DNA from 4 places in the Pseudomonas sp. Marseille-Q5115 genome. Region 1 is predicted to be linked to each of the others. Evidence: riboswitches for the same ligand, from Rfam matches in the RefSeq annotation. Region 1 holds a riboswitch; each other region holds the start of a gene.
What was found. Region 1 has a riboswitch for cobalamin ahead of LG385_RS07450 (ABC transporter substrate-binding protein). Riboswitches for the same ligand answer to the same signal wherever they lie in the genome.

Region 2: another riboswitch for cobalamin. It lies ahead of cobW (cobalamin biosynthesis protein CobW); the one in region 1 lies ahead of LG385_RS07450 (ABC transporter substrate-binding protein).
Region 3: another riboswitch for cobalamin. It lies ahead of cobO (cob(I)yrinic acid a,c-diamide adenosyltransferase); the one in region 1 lies ahead of LG385_RS07450 (ABC transporter substrate-binding protein).
Region 4: another riboswitch for cobalamin. It lies ahead of LG385_RS10525 (CbtB domain-containing protein); the one in region 1 lies ahead of LG385_RS07450 (ABC transporter substrate-binding protein).

What each region holds. Positions count from the first base shown of each region.
Region 1 is NZ_CAKAKI010000001.1:1,562,777-1,567,608, reverse strand. Features, by position in the region: gene LG385_RS07455 (EAL domain-containing protein) at 1-1,821, shown strand, start outside; cobalamin riboswitch at 1,860-2,049, shown strand; gene LG385_RS07450 (ABC transporter substrate-binding protein) at 2,173-3,174, shown strand; gene LG385_RS07445 (FecCD family ABC transporter permease) at 3,183-4,199, shown strand; gene LG385_RS07440 (ABC transporter ATP-binding protein) at 4,196-4,832, shown strand, end outside.
Region 2 is NZ_CAKAKI010000001.1:1,894,115-1,898,946, forward strand. Features, by position in the region: gene mexE (multidrug efflux RND transporter periplasmic adaptor subunit MexE) at 1-79, opposite strand, end outside; gene LG385_RS08840 (LysR substrate-binding domain-containing protein) at 262-1,143, opposite strand; gene LG385_RS08845 (PACE efflux transporter) at 1,239-1,688, shown strand; cobalamin riboswitch at 1,707-1,917, shown strand; gene cobW (cobalamin biosynthesis protein CobW) at 2,006-3,070, shown strand; gene cobN (cobaltochelatase subunit CobN) at 3,074-4,832, shown strand, end outside.
Region 3 is NZ_CAKAKI010000001.1:1,167,897-1,172,728, reverse strand. Features, by position in the region: gene bluB (5,6-dimethylbenzimidazole synthase) at 1-291, opposite strand, end outside; gene LG385_RS05635 (cobyrinate a,c-diamide synthase) at 284-1,597, opposite strand; gene cobO (cob(I)yrinic acid a,c-diamide adenosyltransferase) at 1,594-2,205, opposite strand; cobalamin riboswitch at 2,330-2,552, opposite strand; gene LG385_RS05625 (PQQ-dependent sugar dehydrogenase) at 2,648-3,958, shown strand; gene LG385_RS05620 (C40 family peptidase) at 3,997-4,551, opposite strand; gene LG385_RS05615 (C40 family peptidase) at 4,667-4,832, opposite strand, start outside.
Region 4 is NZ_CAKAKI010000001.1:2,267,729-2,272,560, forward strand. Features, by position in the region: gene lpdA (dihydrolipoyl dehydrogenase) at 1-1,066, shown strand, start outside; gene LG385_RS10520 (DUF2790 domain-containing protein) at 1,227-1,502, shown strand; cobalamin riboswitch at 1,608-1,809, shown strand; gene LG385_RS10525 (CbtB domain-containing protein) at 1,887-2,075, shown strand; gene LG385_RS10530 (CbtA family protein) at 2,086-2,778, shown strand; gene LG385_RS10535 (cobalamin biosynthesis protein) at 2,784-3,185, shown strand; gene cobM (precorrin-4 C(11)-methyltransferase) at 3,223-3,972, shown strand; gene nfuA (Fe-S biogenesis protein NfuA) at 4,046-4,630, opposite strand; gene LG385_RS10550 (acyltransferase family protein) at 4,688-4,832, opposite strand, start outside.

The sequences.
Region 1 (4,832 bases):
GACATTGCCACCCCAGGCGCCACCTTTCTCAGGATGGTGCTGCCACTGGTACTGCTGACGTCGCTGATCTTCGGTGGCGGCGTCTGGTTGCTGCTGCGCCGCTCCATTCGCGCGGCCGAGCAGATCGATCGAGGCCGTGAAGCCATGCGCTTGAGCGAGGAACGCTTTCGCGATATTGCCGAGGGCGCGTCGGACTGGATCTGGGAAACGGACGCCACCCTGCGCCTGACGTACCTTTCAAGTCGCTTTCGCACCGCCACGGGCTTCGACACTTCGCAGTGGTTGGGCAAGCCGCTGCACCAGTGTCTGAACCTCAGCGCGGGTGTATTTGACACCTTGGCCTCGCAGCCTGAAGGCCATCGCCAGGTAATGCCCTGCGCCCATACCGATGCCCAGGGCGGCCAACGGTTGGGCAGCCTGCACGCGCGTGCCATCCGTGAGAATGGTTGTGTGGTTGGCTATCGCGGCACCGTAAGCGACGTGACCGAGGAGGCCGAGGCGCAGGCGCGCATCGCTTACTTGTCCGGCCATGACGCGCTCACCGGGTTGCCCAACCGCGGGCAGGCCTATCGGGTGCTTCAAGCCCGGCTAGCCGATGGCACCTGTACCAGGGCGTTCGCGATATTGTTCATCGACCTCAGCGGGTTCAAGCAGATCAACGATTGCCTCGGGCATATCGCGGGCGACCAAGTGTTGGTAAAAGTAGCGCGGCGCCTGGGTGAGGCCCTGCAAACCGATGATGTGCTGGCACGGCTGGGCGGGGACGAGTTCCTGATCATCACGCCCAGGGTTGCCCAGGAGTGCTTGAGTGAACTGTGTGAAGGTTTGCTGAGTGACTTCACTCCGCCAATCGTTACCGCCGAACACGAACTGCGCCTTGGGCTGTGCATCGGCATCGCCCAGGCGCCGGTGGACAGCACCGATGCCGAGGAGCTGCTGCGCCTGGCCGATATTGCGCTGTATGAAGCCAAAGGCCGTGGCCGTCACGGCTGGCAGCTGTACAACGCCGAGATGAAAACGCGCATCCACGAACGCCGGCAGCTGGAGCAGGACCTCAAGCACGCCATTCAACACGATGAATTCACTGTGGTGTTCCAGCCACGCTTTGATATCACCGGCGCGCGCATCCTCGGCGCCGAGGCACTGGTGCGCTGGCAGCACCCGGAGAAGGGCCTGCTCAGCCCCGCGGTGTTCATTCCGCTGGCGGAGGAAACCGGCCTCATTGTCGCCCTCAGCGACATTGTGATGCGCCGCGCCTGCGCGCTGGTGGCTACCTGGCCGGAGCCGGTGTTTGTATCGGTGAACCTGTCCTGTATCGAATTCATGCGCAGCGACCTGGTCGCTCGTATCGAGCGAACCTTGGCGGCCACTGGGCTACCCGCCTCCCGGCTGGAGGTGGAAGTCACCGAAAGCGTAATGATCGACAATGCCGACGGGGCCCTGGCGTTGATGGTCCAGCTCAAGAAGCTGGGCGTGAAACTGTCCATGGACGACTTCGGCACCGGTTATTCATCGCTGAGCTACCTCAGCTGCTATCCGTTCGATGGCATCAAGATAGACCGCAGCTTCGTGATGAACCTCAGCGACCCCAAAGCCAACAATCAGGCCATTGTCAGCGCGGTGGTCGCCATGGGCAAAAGCCTGGGCATGGTGGTCACTGCCGAGGGTGTGGAAACACCCGAGCAACTCGAAGTGCTTGCCACCCTGGGCTGCGACCAGGCGCAGGGTTACCTGCTCGGCCGCCCCATGCCCCCTGACGCCCTGGCGACCTTGCTGCTGGCGCAGCATGCCGTGGCCGCGCAAACCGAGACCAGCCAATAACCGGCGGACTGCCTTGCGGTTGCCAATCCTTTGGTTTCGGTTACTATCGCCCCGCCGGTTTCCGAGAGGAACTAACAGGGAATCCACCAGGCCACGGCCTGAAACGGAACTGCCCCCGCAACTGTAGGCGGCGAGCGTGCTCTACACATGCCACTGGGAACACCCGGGAAGGCGTGGGCACGTCAGGACCCGCCAGTCAGGAGACCTGCCGGCCACCTATACAACCACTGACCGGCGGGGTGACCGGGAAGGGCATTTCCGTGACCCCGGGCCGTGGCCAGGCGGGGCTTGCGGCCATGTGCTTTCCAGCGCTTGCCGCGACGGCCCAACGCTGGAGACCTGCCGTTGAACATGCTCTGCCGCCCTGCACTCACCCTGTTACTTGCGTTGCCAACGGCTGCCATCGCCGCGCCGGCGCACTACCCGCTCACGGTTGAAAATTGCGGCAAGGCGCTCACGTTCACTCAAGCGCCCCAGCGCGCCGTGACCATCGGCCAGGCCGGCACGGAAATGCTCTATGCGCTGGGGCTGGGGGACCGGTTGGTGGGCACTTCGCTGTGGTTCGATCAGGTACAGCCTGAGTACGCGGCGCAAAATGCGAAGGTGGAACGCCTGGCGGACAACGAGCCAAGCTTCGAGGCCGTGCTGGCCAAGCGGCCACAGCTGGTGGCGGTGCAGTTCGAATGGATGGTGGGCCCTCAGGGTGCGGTAGGTACCCGCGAGCAATTTCACGACCTGAATATTCCCACCTACCTGCTGCCTTCAGACTGCGAAGGCAAGGACAACCTCAAGGGCGCCGACGGCACCCGCCTCGAAACCTTCGACATCGCAAGCGTATACAAGAGTGTGCGCCAGCTAGCCGAAATCTTCGACGTCACGGCACGTGGCGACGCACTGGTGGAGCAGTACAAGGCGCGGCTGGCCCAAGCGGTTACCCGTACCAGGCAACACCCGGGCAAGGACGTTTCAGCGGTGGTGTGGTTTTCAAGCGCGGACATCGCCAGCGATCCCTTCGTAGCCGGCAAGAAGGGCGTGGCCGACTTCATGCTGAACACGCTAGGCATTCATAACGTGGTGGAGTCCAACGAAGAATGGCCCACCGTTGGCTGGGAAACGCTCGCCCGCGCCAACCCCAGCCTGATCGTGATCGCCCGCATGGATCGCCGCCGCTTCCCCGCCGATGACTATGAAAAGAAGCTGGCGTTTCTGAAAACCGACCCCGTTACTCGCAACATGGACGCGGTTAAAAATGACCGCATCGTGATACTCGACGCCGATGCGATGCAGGCCAGCACGCGGTTGTTCACCGGCATCGAGCAATTGGCCGAAGCCAGCGAGCGTTACGCCCGATGAGGCATGGCATGCTGGCCTTCGCCAGGCCCTTGTCGTGGAGCCTACCGCTGCTGTGTGGCGCGTTGCTGCTGGCAACCGGCATCGGCGAAACCTCCCTCGACCTGGGCGTGGTGCTGAAGGTGCTAGCCAACAAGCTCACGGGCGCTGCCTGGGCAGTGGACCCGATCGACGAAGGCATCGTATGGAATTACCGCTTGCCCCGCGCCCTGGTGGCCGGTGCCTGCGGCGCGGGCCTGGCGATCTGCGGGGTGATTCTCCAGGCATTGTTGCGCAATGCCTTGGCTGAACCCTACCTGCTGGGTATTTCCGCGGGCGCTTCCACCGGGGCGGTGATGGTGTCCGTGGTCGGCGTGGGCGGCGGCATCGTTTCGCTGTCGGTGGGGTCGTTCCTTGGCGCGCTGTTGGCATTCGGGCTGGTGGTTTTACTCGCCCGCTCCTCACGGCTCAGTGGCAGCGCGGGGTTGATCATCCTGGCGGGAATTGCCAGCTCGCAGCTGTTCAACGCACTCACCGCGTTCGTGATCGCCCGCTCGGCCAATGCCGAGCAAGCCCGCGGCATCCTGTTCTGGCTGCTGGGCAACCTCAGCGGCGTGCGCTGGCCCTCGGTGGGCCTTGTCGTGCCGGTCGCCGTATTGGGCCTGGCCTTATGCTGGTGGCAGCGCCGGGCATTGGACGCGTTCACCTTCGGGGCAGATTCGGCCGCCTCGCTGGGCATTGCAGTGGGCCGGGTGCAGGTGCTGTTGATGACCTGTGCGGCGCTGGTTACGGCCGTCATGGTGTCCCTGGTGGGCTCCATCGGCTTCGTTGGCCTGGTGATTCCTCACGCGCTGCGCCTGTTGGTGGGGCCGGGCCATGCCCGGGTGGTCCCGCTGTCCGCCGTGGCGGGCGCGGTATTTCTGATGGCGGCGGACGTGGTGTCGCGCACCCTCATCAAGGGGCAGGTATTGCCGATCGGGGTGATTACCGCGCTGATCGGGGCGCCGGTCTTCGCCGGGCTGCTGTTGTACGGAGAGCGGCACCGATGAACAGCGCTCCGCTTCTCGCCTGCCACCGCGCAAGTTTCCACCGCAACGGCGTGCCATTGCTGGCAGGTGTATCGCTTGAGGTCTACCGCGGCGAACGGCTGGGCATCGTGGGGCCCAACGGCTCGGGAAAATCCACCCTGCTCAAGCTGATGGCCGGGATCGCCACGCCCAGCACCGGCCACGTTCAACTGACGGGCCGGTCAATGGCTGACATGAACCGCCGGGATGTGGCGCGGCTGCTCGCGCTGGTGCAACAGCACGCAGACACCCGCGAACGCATCAGGGTGTGGGATGCGGTGGCGCTGGGGCGCACGCCATGGTTGTCGGCGCTGGCCCCGTGGGGCGCCGAGCACGACCGGGCCGTGGCACAGGCGCTGGAAGCGGTAAACCTGGCGCACCTGGCCCAGCGGCCTTGGCACAGCCTTTCCGGCGGGGAACGGCAGCGGGCACATCTGGCCCGGGCGCTGGCCCAGCAGCCGCGGTTACTGCTAATGGACGAGCCCACCAATCACCTGGACATTCGCCAGCAGCTGTCGCTGTTGCGGTTGATCCACAGCCTGCCGGTCACTACGGTAATCGCCTTGCACGATCTCAACCAGGCGCTGGCCTGCGACCGGGTGGCGGTACTGGATG
Region 2 (4,832 bases), 330 kb from region 1:
GCGCTTTGCCGCAGGCGGTGAGCACAGCGAGCGCCAGCACGGCCAAGGGGTAATGCAAGGGTTTGAATGACTGTTCCATGAGAAGCCCGCCCATTATGTTTATCAGGATGGACGGATTCTGGCGACACGCGGGACCATCGACGAATCGAATGGTTCGAAGGTAACTATCATTGCCAGTGATTCAGGTTATTCAAAAAATTTCTGAGCCACACCCTTGTAGACCCGGCGCCGCCGGGGAACCGTTAGCGGCCTTGACCGCCCCTACGCGCCAGCGGTTTCCAAGGCCCAATCCATGAACATCCGCACGGCAGGCAACCGCTCGCGCCCTGGCAAGCAGCTGAGCCGATAGGTAGCGGCAGGCAGCCGCAGGTGCGGCAGGTACGGCTGCAGCAAACCCTTGCTCACGCTGTCAGCCACCAGCACGTCGCTGGCCAGCACTAGGCCGTGGCCGGAGATGGCCGCCAGCAGCCCGTGCTGTTCATCGGCATAGGAGCGCCGCCCGGGCCGTGACAGCCAGTGCTGGTGCTGGGCCATGGCGCACCATTGGGGCCAGTCGGGCGTACCCGGCACGCTGCTGGCCCACGGCATGTCGATCAGTACCGGGGCCTGGGCGACCGACGGCGACCAACCGTGCGGGGTATACACCGCGAAGTGCTCTTCGAACAGCGTGACCTGGTACAGGTCCGGCTCGGGATTGAAGGTCGCCCGAATAGCCAAGTGCACTGAAGCATCCCGGGCCAGGTCGGTCAGCGCCTCGGCCGTTTCCACGCGCACGTTCAAGTGTGGGCAGCGTGCGTAGAAGTCGCCCAGGCGTGGGATCAGCCACAAGCTGGCAAAGGCTGGGGTGGTGGTGATCACCAAGGTGTTGGTGGCTTCATCCGGCAGCAGCGGTAGCACGGCGCCGTTGAGGCCCACAAACGCCTGATGAAGGCCCGCGTGCAGCCGCTTGCCTGCATCGCTCAACCGCACCCCCTGGCCAGTGCGCTCGAACAGTAAGGTGCCCAACCACTGCTCCAGGGATTTGACCTGATGGGAAATGGCCGCCGGGGTGACCGACAGCTCTTCCCCGGCGGCGGCGAAGCTGCCGAGCCGGGCGGCGGATTCAAAACCGCGCAGGGCGGTGAGAGGAAGGTGGGCAAACACCGGGTTTAGCCTCATTAGGGGTGGGTCAAATCTACTTGCTTGCACCGCCGGGCTCAACCATCGAAGCTGCGCGCACTTTCAGGGGAGTTTTGACCATGCAAGGCGCGAAACGCAAAATCGTCCAGGCGGTGCTCTACGAAGCGGGCGCTCTGATATTCGTGGCACCGGCGCTGGCCCTGCTGTTCGGCCAAGGGATGGGGCACTCCACCGTGCTATCGGTGGTGATAAGCACCGTTGCGCTGGGCTGGAACATGCTGTTCAACCATCTGTTTGAGGGGTTCGAGCGCCGTAGGGGCTGGCACGCACGTACGCCCTTCAGGCGGCTGCTGCATGCGGTGGGCTTCGAAGGTGGCCTTACGGGCATTCTCACCCCGGTAATGGCCTACGGCCTAGGCGTCGACCTGGTCACCGCTTTCCTCACTAATGTAGGGCTGTTCGCCTTCTTCTTCATTTATGCCTACGGGTTTCAATGGGTGTTCGACAAGGCCTTCGGGCTGCCACGGCAAACAACGTTCAACCCCGGCGCCTGCCCCAGCGCGGATTGACCTCTGGGCCGGCACTGCGTAGGCTTGCCCCCTCGAGGTGCTTCCAGGGGCAATGCCTGCTGAAGCTAAGATGGGAACGCGGTAACAAGCCGCGGCTGCCCCCGCAACTGTGAGCGGTAAAGCCTGGCCAATGCCACTGCCTTCGGGGCGGGAAGGCGCCAGGCCGCCATTGGGCATATTGCCCGGGGCGCCGCAAGCCAGGAGACCTGCCTCGTGCCGATCCTTTTATTCAACCGGGCGGGGTGATCCGGTGCGAACCTGCCCAGGCGCCGCCTGCGGTGCCTTCGCGCCTGCCCGCCACAGTGCCAGGGCCACCCATGAAAACGCTCAGCAAGCTCCCCGTTACCATCGTTACCGGCTTCCTTGGGTCCGGTAAAACCACGCTGCTTCGTCACATTCTCGATAACGCCGAAGGCCGGCGCATTGCGGTGATCGTGAACGAGTTCGGCGAGCTGGGCATCGATGGCGACCTGCTCAAGCAGTGCAGCATCGGCTGCACCGAAGAAGAGGCCGTAGGGCGCGTGTTCGAGCTGGCCAACGGTTGCCTGTGCTGCACCGTGCAAGAAGAGTTCTTCCCGGTGATGCGCGAACTGGTACAGCGCCGCGGCACCCTGGACCACATCCTGATCGAAACCAGCGGCCTGGCGCTGCCCAAGCCGCTGGTGCAGGCCTTCCAGTGGCCAGAGATTCGCAACGCGTGCACCGTTGACGCCGTGATCACGGTAGTGGACGCACCCGCGGTGGCGGCCGGTACCTTCGCCGCTTTCCCTGACGCCGTGGACGCGCAGCGCCGGCAGGACCCGAACCTGGACCACGAATCCCCCCTGCACGAGCTGTTCGAAGACCAACTGGCCAGTGCCGACCTGGTGATCCTGAACAAGGTTGACCTGATCGATTCGCAAGGCCTGGAGCGCGTGCGCGCTGAAGTGAGCGAAGAGCTGCCGGCCGCGGTGAAAGTGGTCGAAGCCAGTGCCGGGCAGCTGCCGTTGGCAGTATTGCTGGGCCTGGGCGCCGAATCCGAAGCGCACATCAATGGCCGCCTTACCCACCATGATCAGCACCATGATGGCGAAGAAGCGGACCACGACCATGACGCCTTCGATTCCATCTGGGTCGAGTTGCCGGAAGCGCCAGAAGCTGCGTTGATGGCGGCGCTCGACAGCGTGGTTCAGCAGCACGACGTACTCAGGGTGAAAGGCTTTGCCGCCATCCCCGGCAAACCCATGCGTTTGCTGGTGCAGGGCGTGGGCAGCCGGTTCGATCGGCATTTCGACCGGCCATGGGCCGCGGACGAGGCCCGGGTGAGCCGGTTGGTATTGATCGGCCAGGCGCTGGACGGTGCCGTGCTGCGCGATGAACTGACCCAAGCATTGCGGGGCTGACCGATGCACCTGCTACGCACCCAGCCCGGCGGTTTCGTTCCGGACGACAGCATTGCCGACCTGGGCCAGAGCCCGGCCGAACTGGTGATCCTGTGCAGCGGCGATTCCCATCTGGCCCTGCTGGCCGAAGCGGCAAACGGCCTGCCGGGTGACTACCCGAGCGTGCGCCTGGCCAACCCGATGCAGGTTCAGAACCACGCCTCGGTGGACCTGTATGTGGACCAGGTGCTGCGGCACGCAAAAGTGATCGTGTTGTCGCTGCATGGCGGCGTGGGCTATTGGCGCTACGGCGTTGAGCAGCTGGCACAGCTGGCGGGGCAGGGCGTGCTGATAGTCGCGGTGCCCGGGGACGACCGGCCAGACCCGGAGCTGGGTGCGCTGAGTTCCGTAACGGCCGAAGTCGCCCAAAGCATCTGGCAGTACCTGCGCCAAGGTGGCATGGGTAACGCCCGCTCGCTGTATGCCTACCTCGCAGCACAATTTTTCCCTCAGGCACTGGCGCAGCCCCTGCCATGGCAACCGCCCGCGCCGCTGCCCCGAGTGAGCCTGTATCACCCGGTATCCGGCACGACAAACCTCGAGCAGTGGCAGAGCTGCTGGCAGCCCGGCGCCGTGGTGCCGGTGGTGTTTTACCGCTCGCACCTGCAGGCCGCCAATACGGCGTTCATCGATGCCTTCTGTGACGTGCTTGTCACGGCGGGGTTGAACCCGATGCCGGTGGCGGTGGCCAGCCTGAAGGAAGCCGAATGCCTCGCGCAGCTTGAAGCCTGGATGGATGAAGCCCAGGCAGCGTTGGTGATCAATACCACAGGCTTCGCGCTGGCCAGCCCCGATGCCCCTCGGCAACGCCCGTTGCGCCGCGACATACCGGTGATCCAGGCCATTTGTGCCCAGGATAACCAGCCCATGTGGGAAGCGAGCCCTCAGGGCCTGGGCCCGCGGGACCTCGCCATGCATGTGGCATTGCCCGAATTGGACGGGCGCATCATCAGCCGGCCGATCAGTTTCAAGGACCTGGCCTGGCGCAGCGAGCGCAGCCAGAGTGACGTGGTGTGCTACCGCGCGCACCCCGAGCGTATGGCATTCGTGGCGCAGCTGGCGGCTCGCTGGATTGCCTTGGGCCGCACACCTGCGCATGGCAAACGCGTGGCGTTGATACTGGCCAATTACCCGACGCGGGACGGCCGCATCGGCAATGGCGTAGGCCTCGATACCCCCGCAGCCGCCTTGAATATCCTTCGCGCGATGCAGGGGCAGGGGTATGCCGTAAGCCAGCTGCCCGAAAGCGGCACCGCGCTGATTCAGGCGCTGCTGGGCGGCGTGAGCAATGACTTGGAGCACCTCGACGCCCGCCCTTGCGCTCAAAGCCTTGAACTGGGCGCGTACACCAAGGCGTTTCTGAGCCTGCCTGAAGCCTGCCAACAGGCCGTGACCGATCGCTGGGGCGCACCCGACGCCGACCCGATGTTCCGTAGCGGGCGGCTGATGATCGCCGGCCTGCGGTTCGGCGAAACCTTCGTCGGCATTCAGCCAGCCAGGGGCTACCAACTTGATGCCAGCGCGGTGTACCACGACCCGGACCTGGTGCCCCCGCACGGCTACCTTGCCTTCTACTTCTGGCTGCGGCTGACATATGGGGCCCATGCCGTCATTCACGTGGGCAAGCACGGCAACCTTGAATGGCTGCCGGGCAAGGGCGTAGGCCTGTCCGCCAGTTGCTGGCCGGACGCACTGCTCGGCCCGCTGCCGAACATCTACCCGT
Region 3 (4,832 bases), 390 kb from region 1:
CACCTTGAGTTTCATGAAGTCGTCCGAGCGCTCACCCAAGGCCTGGGCCGTGTTCAGCCGCTCGGTTTCTACCAGCTGATGGATGGCTTCGCGCAATTCAGGGCGGCGAATGCGAATGAACCGCCACGGCTGCATCAGGCCCACGCTCGGCGCCTGGTGGGCGGCGGCAAGCAAGCGGTGGAGTACCTCGGGGGCTACTTCACCACCGGTGAAATGGCGCATGTCCCGGCGTTCCGAGATGGCGCGGTACACCGCCGCCCGCTCCGCCTCGCTGAAGGCGTGCTCAGTCATGGGCCGGGCCTCCGGGCTGTAACAGTGCCGCGGCCGCTGCCAGGTTCGAAGGGAAATAAAAATGTACGTAGGAGGCCGTGAGCCTGCCGCAACGGTACACCGCCTCGGCACCCCGCCCGCCGTTGGGGCTGCGCCCGCGGGCAATCGCTTCCCATGGCGTGGTAGTCAATGAATGATGGTAGGTATGGCCACGCAGGATCCCTTCGTCCAGCTGCACTTCCTGCAGGGCCAGCGCGGCAAGGCGCTTTTGCAGCGTGGCCTCGCCTGGCATCAGGCCAAGCAGCGCCGCCCGCTCGCCATCTACATCCGTAAGGCCTTCGAGCAGGTAGAGCATGCCACCGCATTCAGCCAGCAACGGCTTGCCCGCTTTATGATGGGCACGAATGCTTTCCAGCATGCCGGTATTGGCAGCCAGGCGCTGGTGGTGCAGCTCCGGGTAGCCGCCAGGTAAATACAGGCTGTCACAGGGGGGCAGCGCGGTATCGCTGATGGGCGAGAAAAACCGCAGTTCTGCTCCCATCGCACGCAGGGCGTCGAGGTTGCCGTTATAAAGGAACGCAAACGCCTGGTCTCGTGCCACCGCCACGCGCACGCCTGCAAGCAGCGGCGCCACTACTTCATTTTCCGGCGGGTAGAAGCAGACCGGTGCCGGCAAGGCGTCATCGCAGGTGGCCGCCAAGGCTTGTGCCGCCGCATCCAGCCGACGGTCCAGGTCTTCGAGCTCGCTGGCTTGTACCAACCCGAGGTGGCGGCTAGGCAAGCCGATGGCTTGTTCACGTGGCAGGCCACCAAACCAGCGCAGGCCTTCTGTGAGGCTATCGCGCAGCAGCTGGCCATGGCGCTCACTGCCCACCCGGTTGGCAAGCACGCCCGCGAACGGCAGCTCCGGGCGGTACCGCGCCAGCCCCAGCGCCAACGCGCCGAAGGTTTGTGCCATGGCGGTGCCGTCGATCACGCCGAGCACCGGCACACCCAACTCGATGGCCAGGTCTGCGCTCGACGGGGTGCCATCGAACAGCCCCATCACCCCTTCCACCAGAATGAGGTCGGCGGTTTCGGCGGCTTCCCAAAGCAGTCGGCGGCTTTGCGCGGCCCCTACCATCCACAGATCCAGCTGATACACCGGGGCACCGCTGGCGCGTTCGAGAATCATGGGGTCGAGAAAATCCGGGCCACACTTGAACACGCGCACCCGCAGCCCGCGATTGCGATGCAGGCGGGCCAGCGCGGCGGTCACGGTGGTCTTCCCCTGGCCCGAGGCCGGAGCGGCAATCAGTACCGCTGGGCAGTGGCGCGGCGTACTCACCACTCGATGCCCTTTTGCGCACGGATGCCGGCCTGGAAGGCATGTTTGATCAGCCCGAGTTCACTCACGGTGTCGGCGGCTTCGAGCATTTCCGGTTTCGCCGCGCGCCCGGTGACAATGGCATGCTGCAGCGGCGGACGGGCCTTCAGGTCCGCTACCACCCTCTCGACGTCCAGGTAGCCGTGCTTGAGCGCGATATTCAGTTCGTCGAGCAGCACGAAATCCACGGCGGGGTCGCCCAGCAGCTCTTGGGCTACCTGCCAGGCCGCTTCGGCGGCAGCGATGTCACGCTGGCGGTCCTGGGTTTCCCAGGTGAAGCCTTCGCCCATCACATGGAAACTCACTTCATCGGGAAAGCGGCGGAAGAACGCCTCTTCGCCGGTGGTCTGGCGGCCCTTGATGAACTGCACCACGCCACAGCGCATACCATGGCCCAAGGCACGCGCCAGCATGCCGAAGCCCGAGCTGCTTTTGCCTTTGCCATTACCGGTCAATACCAGCAGCACACCACGCTCGTCCGCGGACGCGGCGATGCGGGCATCGACTACGGCTTTTTTCCGCGCCATGCGGGCCTGGTGGCGCTCGTCGCGCTCGGGGGATTCGTTCATTGCTGCTCTCCGCTCGCTCGCGGGTGCGCACCAACGCTGCGCCAACGCCACAAAGGGCGGGCAGCATGACGTCAGTGCCGCTCTCACCCGCGCGGCGATCTGTTAATCAACGGGCGGGGCTCGCACCGTATCAGGGGTTTCAGGCCGGTCTCCGGGCTCATGAGCGGGCGCTGCCCCACTCGCGCGCCTTCCCGGTTGCCCAGTGGCCCATGCGCGAGCGTTGACTCATCTACCGTTGCGGGGGCAGCGCCGGCATTGCTCGTGGCGAACCGCCCGATGCTGACCGGCTTCCCTGTTTCACCCTGGCAAGCGAACGCCGCCCGGGCACCTGAAACAATCGGCGAAGGGTAAGGGGTTGGCCCGGTAGCGTCAATCAAACATGTTGAACCTCCGCCGCCTCGCTGCCTCTACGGTACATACCTTGGTTGCCAGGAAGCTGATCATGCCCTTCTCCCGCCTCGCCCTTACCGTCTTGATCGCCGCCAGCGTTGCAGGCTGCGGCGAAAGCTCGAAGCTACAGGTGTCCGATGGCACTGGCCCGGCGCCCAAGCTGCCAGAGCCCAACAAAACCCTGATGCCCACGGTGAACATTGCTCCAGCGGTGGGCTGGCCGGAAGGGGTGAAGCCCAAGGCAGCGCCCGGCACGCAAGTGAGCGCGTTTGCCGAAGGCCTGGACCACCCGCGCTGGCTGTACGTACTGCCCAACGGCGACGTACTGGTGGCTGAAACCAACTCGCCACCCAAGCCCGACGACAGCAAAGGCATTCGCGGCTGGGTGATGAATAAAGTGATGGGCCGGGCCGGCGCGGGCGTGCCCAGCCCGAACCGGATTACCTTGCTGCGTGACAAGGACGGCGACGGCATCGCCGAAACACGCGAGGTGTTCCTGCAGAACCTGAATTCCCCGTTCGGCATGACCCTGGTTGGGCAGGACTTCTACGTTGCCGATACCGACAAAGTCCTTCGTTTCAAGTATCAGCCCGGCGCTACCCACCTGGAGGGGAACGGCGAAACCGTTACAGACCTTCCGGCCGGCACGCTCAACCATCACTGGACCAAGAACATCATCGCCAGCCAGGACGGCAAAAAGCTGTATGTGACCGTGGGCTCCAACAGCAATGTGGCGGAAAACGGCCTGGACCAGGAGCAAGGCCGCGCCGCGATCTGGGAAGTAGACGCAGCCAGTGGGCAGAAGCGCCTGTTCGCCACCGGTTTGCGCAACCCGAATGGGCTGGCTTGGGAACCCCAGACCGGTAAACTCTGGACCGCCGTGAACGAACGCGACGAGATCGGCAGCGACCTGGTGCCCGATTACATTACTTCAGTAAAAGACGGCGCCTTCTATGGCTGGCCGTTCAGTTACTACGGCCAACACGTGGATGCGCGCGTAGAGCCCGGCGACGCGGCCATGGTGCAAAAGGCAATCGCACCGGATTACGCGGTGGGCCCGCATACGGCCTCGCTGGGCCTGGCCTTTGCCCAACCGAACCAGCTGCCCGCGCCCTTCGACCATGGCGCTTTCATTGGCCAGCACGGTTCCTGGAACCGCAAGCCGCACAGCGGCTACAAGGTACTGTTCGTGCCGTTCGCCAACGGCATGCCTACCGGCCAACCGGTGGACCTGCTGACCGGTTTCTTGAATGACAAGGAAGAAGCCATGGGCCGCCCGGTGGGCGTAATTGGCGATAACAAGGGTGGGTTGCTGGTGGCCGACGATGTGGGCAACAAGATCTGGCGCGTGACGCGGCAGTAATTGCGGACTCGCGGGGCGGTGAGCAGCCGCCCCGGCTGTTATGGCGTAGCGGTTTGCGCCAAACGCTCGGGCTGGATCACCCGCTTGGCATCCAGGTAGGCCTTCTGCCAATAGGGCTTGTCGAGGTAATCCAGCCGCACCGTGCCGCCGGTACGCGGCGCATGCACGAAACGCCCCTCCCCTACATAGATCCCCGCATGGCTTACCTGGCCATTGCCTTGGGTAGAGAAAAACACCAGGTCCCCTGAACGCAGCGCGTTGCGATCAACGCTGGGCGCATGCATGGCAATCAGATCCCGGGTGGAGCGCGGCAGGGCGATATTGGCAGCGTCCCGGTAGACGAAGCCGATCAGGCCGCTACAGTCGAAGCCCGAATCAGGCGTGTTGCCACCCCAGCGATAAGGCGTGCCCACCAAACCAATGGCCCGGAACAGCACGTCGTCGGCCTTTACCGAAGAATAGTCGGTGGGGTCGAGAATAACCGGGCGAGGCACTACCGCCACCGGCGCGGGCTTGGGCGGTGGAGGGCTTGCGCAGGCGGCAAGCAGGATAAGCGGCGCAAGCGCCAGAGTGCGCAAACGGGAGAAAGCCATGGGCGGGGTTCCGAGTTCGACTGCCGATGAAGAATAGCGCTTAACCCGCTGTATTCCATAAAAAAGGGCAGCGAAAGCGTGACCGCTCGTCGCTGCCCTTTATGGACCGACTGGCTTACTTGCGGGCGACCTCGGAAACGGGCGCCATGGCCAGCATACGCTTGGCCTCGATGTAAGTTTTGCTCCAGTAACTATCGCCCAGGTTGTCCACCCGCACTCCACCACTGCGGCGGCTGCTGGAATGGATGAACTGGTCGTCGCCCAGGTAGATGCCGGCGTGG
Region 4 (4,832 bases), 700 kb from region 1:
CGCCTTGCTGAAAAAGCACAACGTTACGGTGGTCCACGGCCGTGGCACGTTGGTGGACGGCAAAACGGTGCAGGTAGGCGACACCCGTATCCACTGCAAGCACTTGGTGCTGGCCACCGGCTCGCGCAGCGTTACGCTTGCGAGCCTGCCGCTGGGCGGGGCGGTCCTCGACTCCACTGCTGCGCTGTCCCCTTCCAGCCTGCCCCGCCATCTGGCGGTGATTGGCGGCGGCTATATCGGCCTGGAACTGGGCATCGCTTACCGCAAGCTGGGCGCGCAGGTCACGGTGATCGAAGCGCAGCCCAGGCTGTTGCCTGCCTACGACGCCGAACTGAGCCAACCGGTTGCCCAGCGGATGAAGCAACTGGGCATCGCGACTCTCGAAGGCCATGCGGTAGAGGCTTACGATGCCGGAGCACAATGTTTGAGCGTGCGCGGGCCTGGCGGCGAGCCACTAACACTGGAGGCTGACCGGGTGCTGGTGGCGGTGGGGCGCGCACCTCGCACCGAAGGCTACGGGCTGGAAGCGCTTGATCTGGCCATGGCTGGGCGGGCTATCAAGGTAGATGCCTGTTGCCGTACCAGCATGACCGATGTGTGGGCCATCGGCGATGTAACGGGTGAGCCCATGTTGGCTCACCGGGCGATGGCGCAAGGTGAGATGGTGGCCGAGCTCATTGCGGGGCACCGCCGAGCGTTCACGCCCCGGGCGATCCCGGCGGTGTGCTACACCGACCCGGAAATCGTGGTCGCGGGGCTTACGCCAGAGCAGGCCGGCGGGCAGGCGCTGGTTGCCAGCTTCCCCTTCGCCGCCAATGGGCGTGCCATGACCCTGGGCGCTACCACCGGCTTCGTGCGGGTGGTAGCGCGCGAGGATGACCACCTGATCCTCGGCTGGCAGGCCGTGGGCCCGGGTGTTTCCGAGCTTGCGGCTGCCTTCAGCCAGTCGCTGGAGCTGGGCGCCACGCTTGAAGACATCGCCGGTACCATTCATGCCCACCCCACCCTGGGCGAAGCGGTGCAGGAAGCCGCAATGCGGGCGCTGGGGCATGCATTGCATATTTGAAATGGGCCGTCAGGCGCCAGAACCCGCTGCGTAGAGCGGCTGGCGCCATTATCAAAAACGGTGATTGTTGCCAGCACAGTGTTCAATTTCTCGAACGACGCGTGAAGCGGTTTACTAACCCCAACGAAAAGCCACTTCATCACCTACCGAGGACACGAACATGAAAACCGCATTCGCAATCGCCGCCCTGACCGCTGTATTCGCCACTGGCGCCTTTGCACAGGATGGTGCCGACCGCGCCGTTACCGCTAACTTGCCGGTTGAAACCTACCACTACGGCATGCAGTTGGATGTCCAGAAAGTTATCTCTAAGACCGACGTCAGCAACAAAAGCGGCGTGGTACCGGTGACCATGGTTTACCAGGACAGCAAAGGTGAGCTGCACAAGGTGCAATACCTGCAACAAGGCGGCTACGACGACCGCGCCAACGGTTGATCACCGCGTTGCACCCAAAGCCCCGGCCTTCCCGGGGCTTTTGCTTTTGCGCGCAGGTGCCGACCCAAGCACCTTCGATTTGACGTTCCTACCCTGGCATGCTTTCCTTAAGCCTTTCGTTCGGGTGCCCTTCGCAGGGTGAAACGGGAAACCGGTGCGCCGCAAGGCCAGTCCGGTGCTGCCCCCGCAACGGTAAGCGAGTGCGTTTCCAATCCACTGTGCGCAGGCATGGGAAGGGGGAACGAACCGGTCGGCCTCTGCCCGCCCCTCGCAAGCCCGGAGACCGGCCCGATCGATATCATTGACACCTGCGGTGGGCGGGCTGTCCGATCTCCGCAATGCGGAGGCTCGGCGCCTGTCCGTCACTCACCCGAGGGAAGCGCCATGTCCGCCCATACTGCCAGCCACGTTATCACCCGTCCTGCCTCCACCCTTGCGCAACGCGTAACGGCGGCGTGCCTGGCTACCCTGCTCGGCGCCGGGCTGGTGTATTTCGCCGGTTTCTCACACATCGCCGCCGTGCACAATGCCGCCCATGACACCCGCCACAGCGCGGCTTTCCCTTGCCACTGAGGGCGTGTTCATGATGACGCGTATTCTGCGCACCGCTGGCTTCGCCGGCCTGTTCGCGGCCCTGTTGCTCACCTTCATGCAAAGCCTGTGGCTCAGCCCGTTGATTCTTCAGGCTGAAACCTACGAGACCGCGGCACCGGCTACCCATGACCACGGGGGGCCCAGTGCCGGCGCTCATGAGCATGGGCACGAAGCCGCGGCCTGGGAACCCGAGGACGGTTGGCAGCGCCTGTTGTCCACCACGGGCGGCAATTTGGTGGTCGCGGTGGGCTTTGCCCTGATGCTGGCCGGCCTGTACACCCTGCGTGCACCCGGGCGCACGGCAGAAGGGCTGCTGTGGGGCTTGGCCGGTTATGCCGTGTTCACGCTTGCACCCACCCTGGGGCTGCCGCCCGAGTTACCAGGCACCGCGGCGGCAGACCTGACTTCGCGTCAGCTGTGGTGGATCGGTACGGCGGCGTCGACTGCCGTCGCGTTGGCGTTGATGGTGTTTTCCCCGAACTGGCTGCTGAAAATCACGGGTGCGGCATTGCTGGTAATCCCCCACATCATCGGCGCCCCTCAACCACCATCCCATGAAAGCCTGGCGCCTGAAGCACTCGAACATCAGTTCCGCTGGGCCGCACAGGCCATCAACGTGGTGTTCTGGCTGGCGCTTGGCCTGGCCAGTGCCTGGCTGTTCCGTCGCGCCCCGCAGGCCTGACTCCGGTGAGTACGCGCGCCTGGCTGGTGGCTGGTTTCGGCTGCCGTCAGGGCTGCACTGAGTCGGAACTGCAAGGGCTGCTCGATCAGGCATTGGCGCTAGCCGGTGCACTCGCAACTGAGCTGTGTGGCATCGCGACGTTCGAGCGCCGCTTGGATGAACCCGGGCTGCTGGCCTTGGCCGAGCGCTTGATGCTGCCCCTCGGCGGTTACTCTGCCGCCGCCCTCGCGCCATTCGAACCGTTCTTGAGCCAACGCTCGGAGGTGAGCTGGCGCCATACTGGTTGCCATGGCGTAGCGGAAAGCGCCGCGCTCGCCCACTGCCAAACGCTGAGTACGCTGCCGCCTCGCCTGCTGGTCACCCGCCAGTGTTCGCACCAGGCCACCGTGGCGCTGGCTTCAACATGAAAACTGTTCAACCGTTCCCGGGACAAAGGCTTTTGCAATGACCGTCTATTTTATTGGCGCCGGCCCCGGCGACCCGGACCTGATCACGGTCAAGGGCCAGCGGCTGATCCGCAGCTGCCCGGTGATCATCTATGCCGGCTCGCTGGTACCCGAAGCACTGCTCGCCCAACACACCGCGGAACGGGTGGTGAACAGTGCGGAGCTGCACCTGGAGGCCATCATCGAAGAGATATGGGCCGCCCACGCCAAGGGCCAGGATGTGGCAAGGGTGCATTCCGGTGACCCAAGCCTGTATGGCGCGATCGGCGAGCAGATCCGTTGCCTGCGAGCGCAGGGCATTCCCTACGAGATCGTGCCCGGCGTAACGGCCGTGGCGGCCTGTGCTGCCCTGCTGGGCGCTGAGCTTACCCTGCCCGGTATTTCCCAGACTGTGGTCCTTACCCGCTACGGCACCCGCTCGCCAATGCCCGCCGGCGAAGCGCTGCAGGACCTGGCCCGGCATGGCGCGACCATGGCCATCCATCTCGGGGTAAGCCATCTTTCGGCTATTGTGGAGGAGTTGGTGCCCCACTATGGAGGGGACTGCCCTATCGCTGTCATCCACAAAGCCAGCTGGCCGGATGAGGATTACGTGACGGGCACGCTGGGCGATATCGTCGCCAAGGCACAAGCCAAGGCGTTCAAGCGCACGGCGCTAATTCTGGTCGGCCAGGTGCTGGGCAATGAAGTATTCGAAGATTCCGCCCTCTACCGCGCCGGGCGGGCGCACCTGTACAGGGCGGAATGACCTCTGGCGCCCTGCCCGCCGCAGGCGCTGGCGCCAGCCCGCGAAGCACGTCTCGCCCTGCCCACAAACTTACTCAGTAGTAAGCGTTCTCGCGGTTGGTATGGTCGGTCACGTCCCGTACGCCCTTGAGCTGCGGGATGCGCTCGAGCAGTGTGCGCTCGATGCCTTCCTTCAGGGTAACGTCCGCCTGGCCACAGCCCTGGCAACCACCACCGAACTGAAGCACTGCCACGCCGTCTTCCACCACTTCGATCAGCGTGACCTGGCCGCCGTGGCTGGCAAGCCCAGGGTTGATCTCGGTTTGCAGGTAGTAGTTGATGCGCTCGTTGATCGGGCTGTCCTCATTGACCATCGGCACCTTGGCGTTGGGGGCCTTGATGGTCAGCTGGCCGCCCATGCGGTCGGTGGCGTAGTCCACCACGGCGGCATCGAGGAAGGGCTCGCTCACGGCGTCGATCCAGGCCGTGAAGCTTTTCAGGCCCAGCGGGGTATCGTCGGGCTTTTCCTCACCAGGCTTGCAGTAGGCGATGCAGGTTTCCGCATACTGGGTGCCGGGCTGGGTGATGAAGACACGGATGCCGATGCCCGGTGTGTTCTGCTTGTTCAGCAGGTCGCCCAGGTAATCCTGGGCGGCGTCGGTAATGGTTATGGCGCTCATGTAGGTTCCTCACAGACTTGCGCGCAGTTTACGGCAAAGCGGGCCGTGGAGAAAGTCCTAGTAATTTTGTCGGGAAAGCGTCGGGGCCGACGTGGCGCGTGGCCCGGCAATCCAGGCTTTCATGCGGTGGTACAAGCGCTTTTCAAGCCACTGGTAACTCAGCCATGAGATAGCAAGAATCATCGGGACACAGAACGCGCCA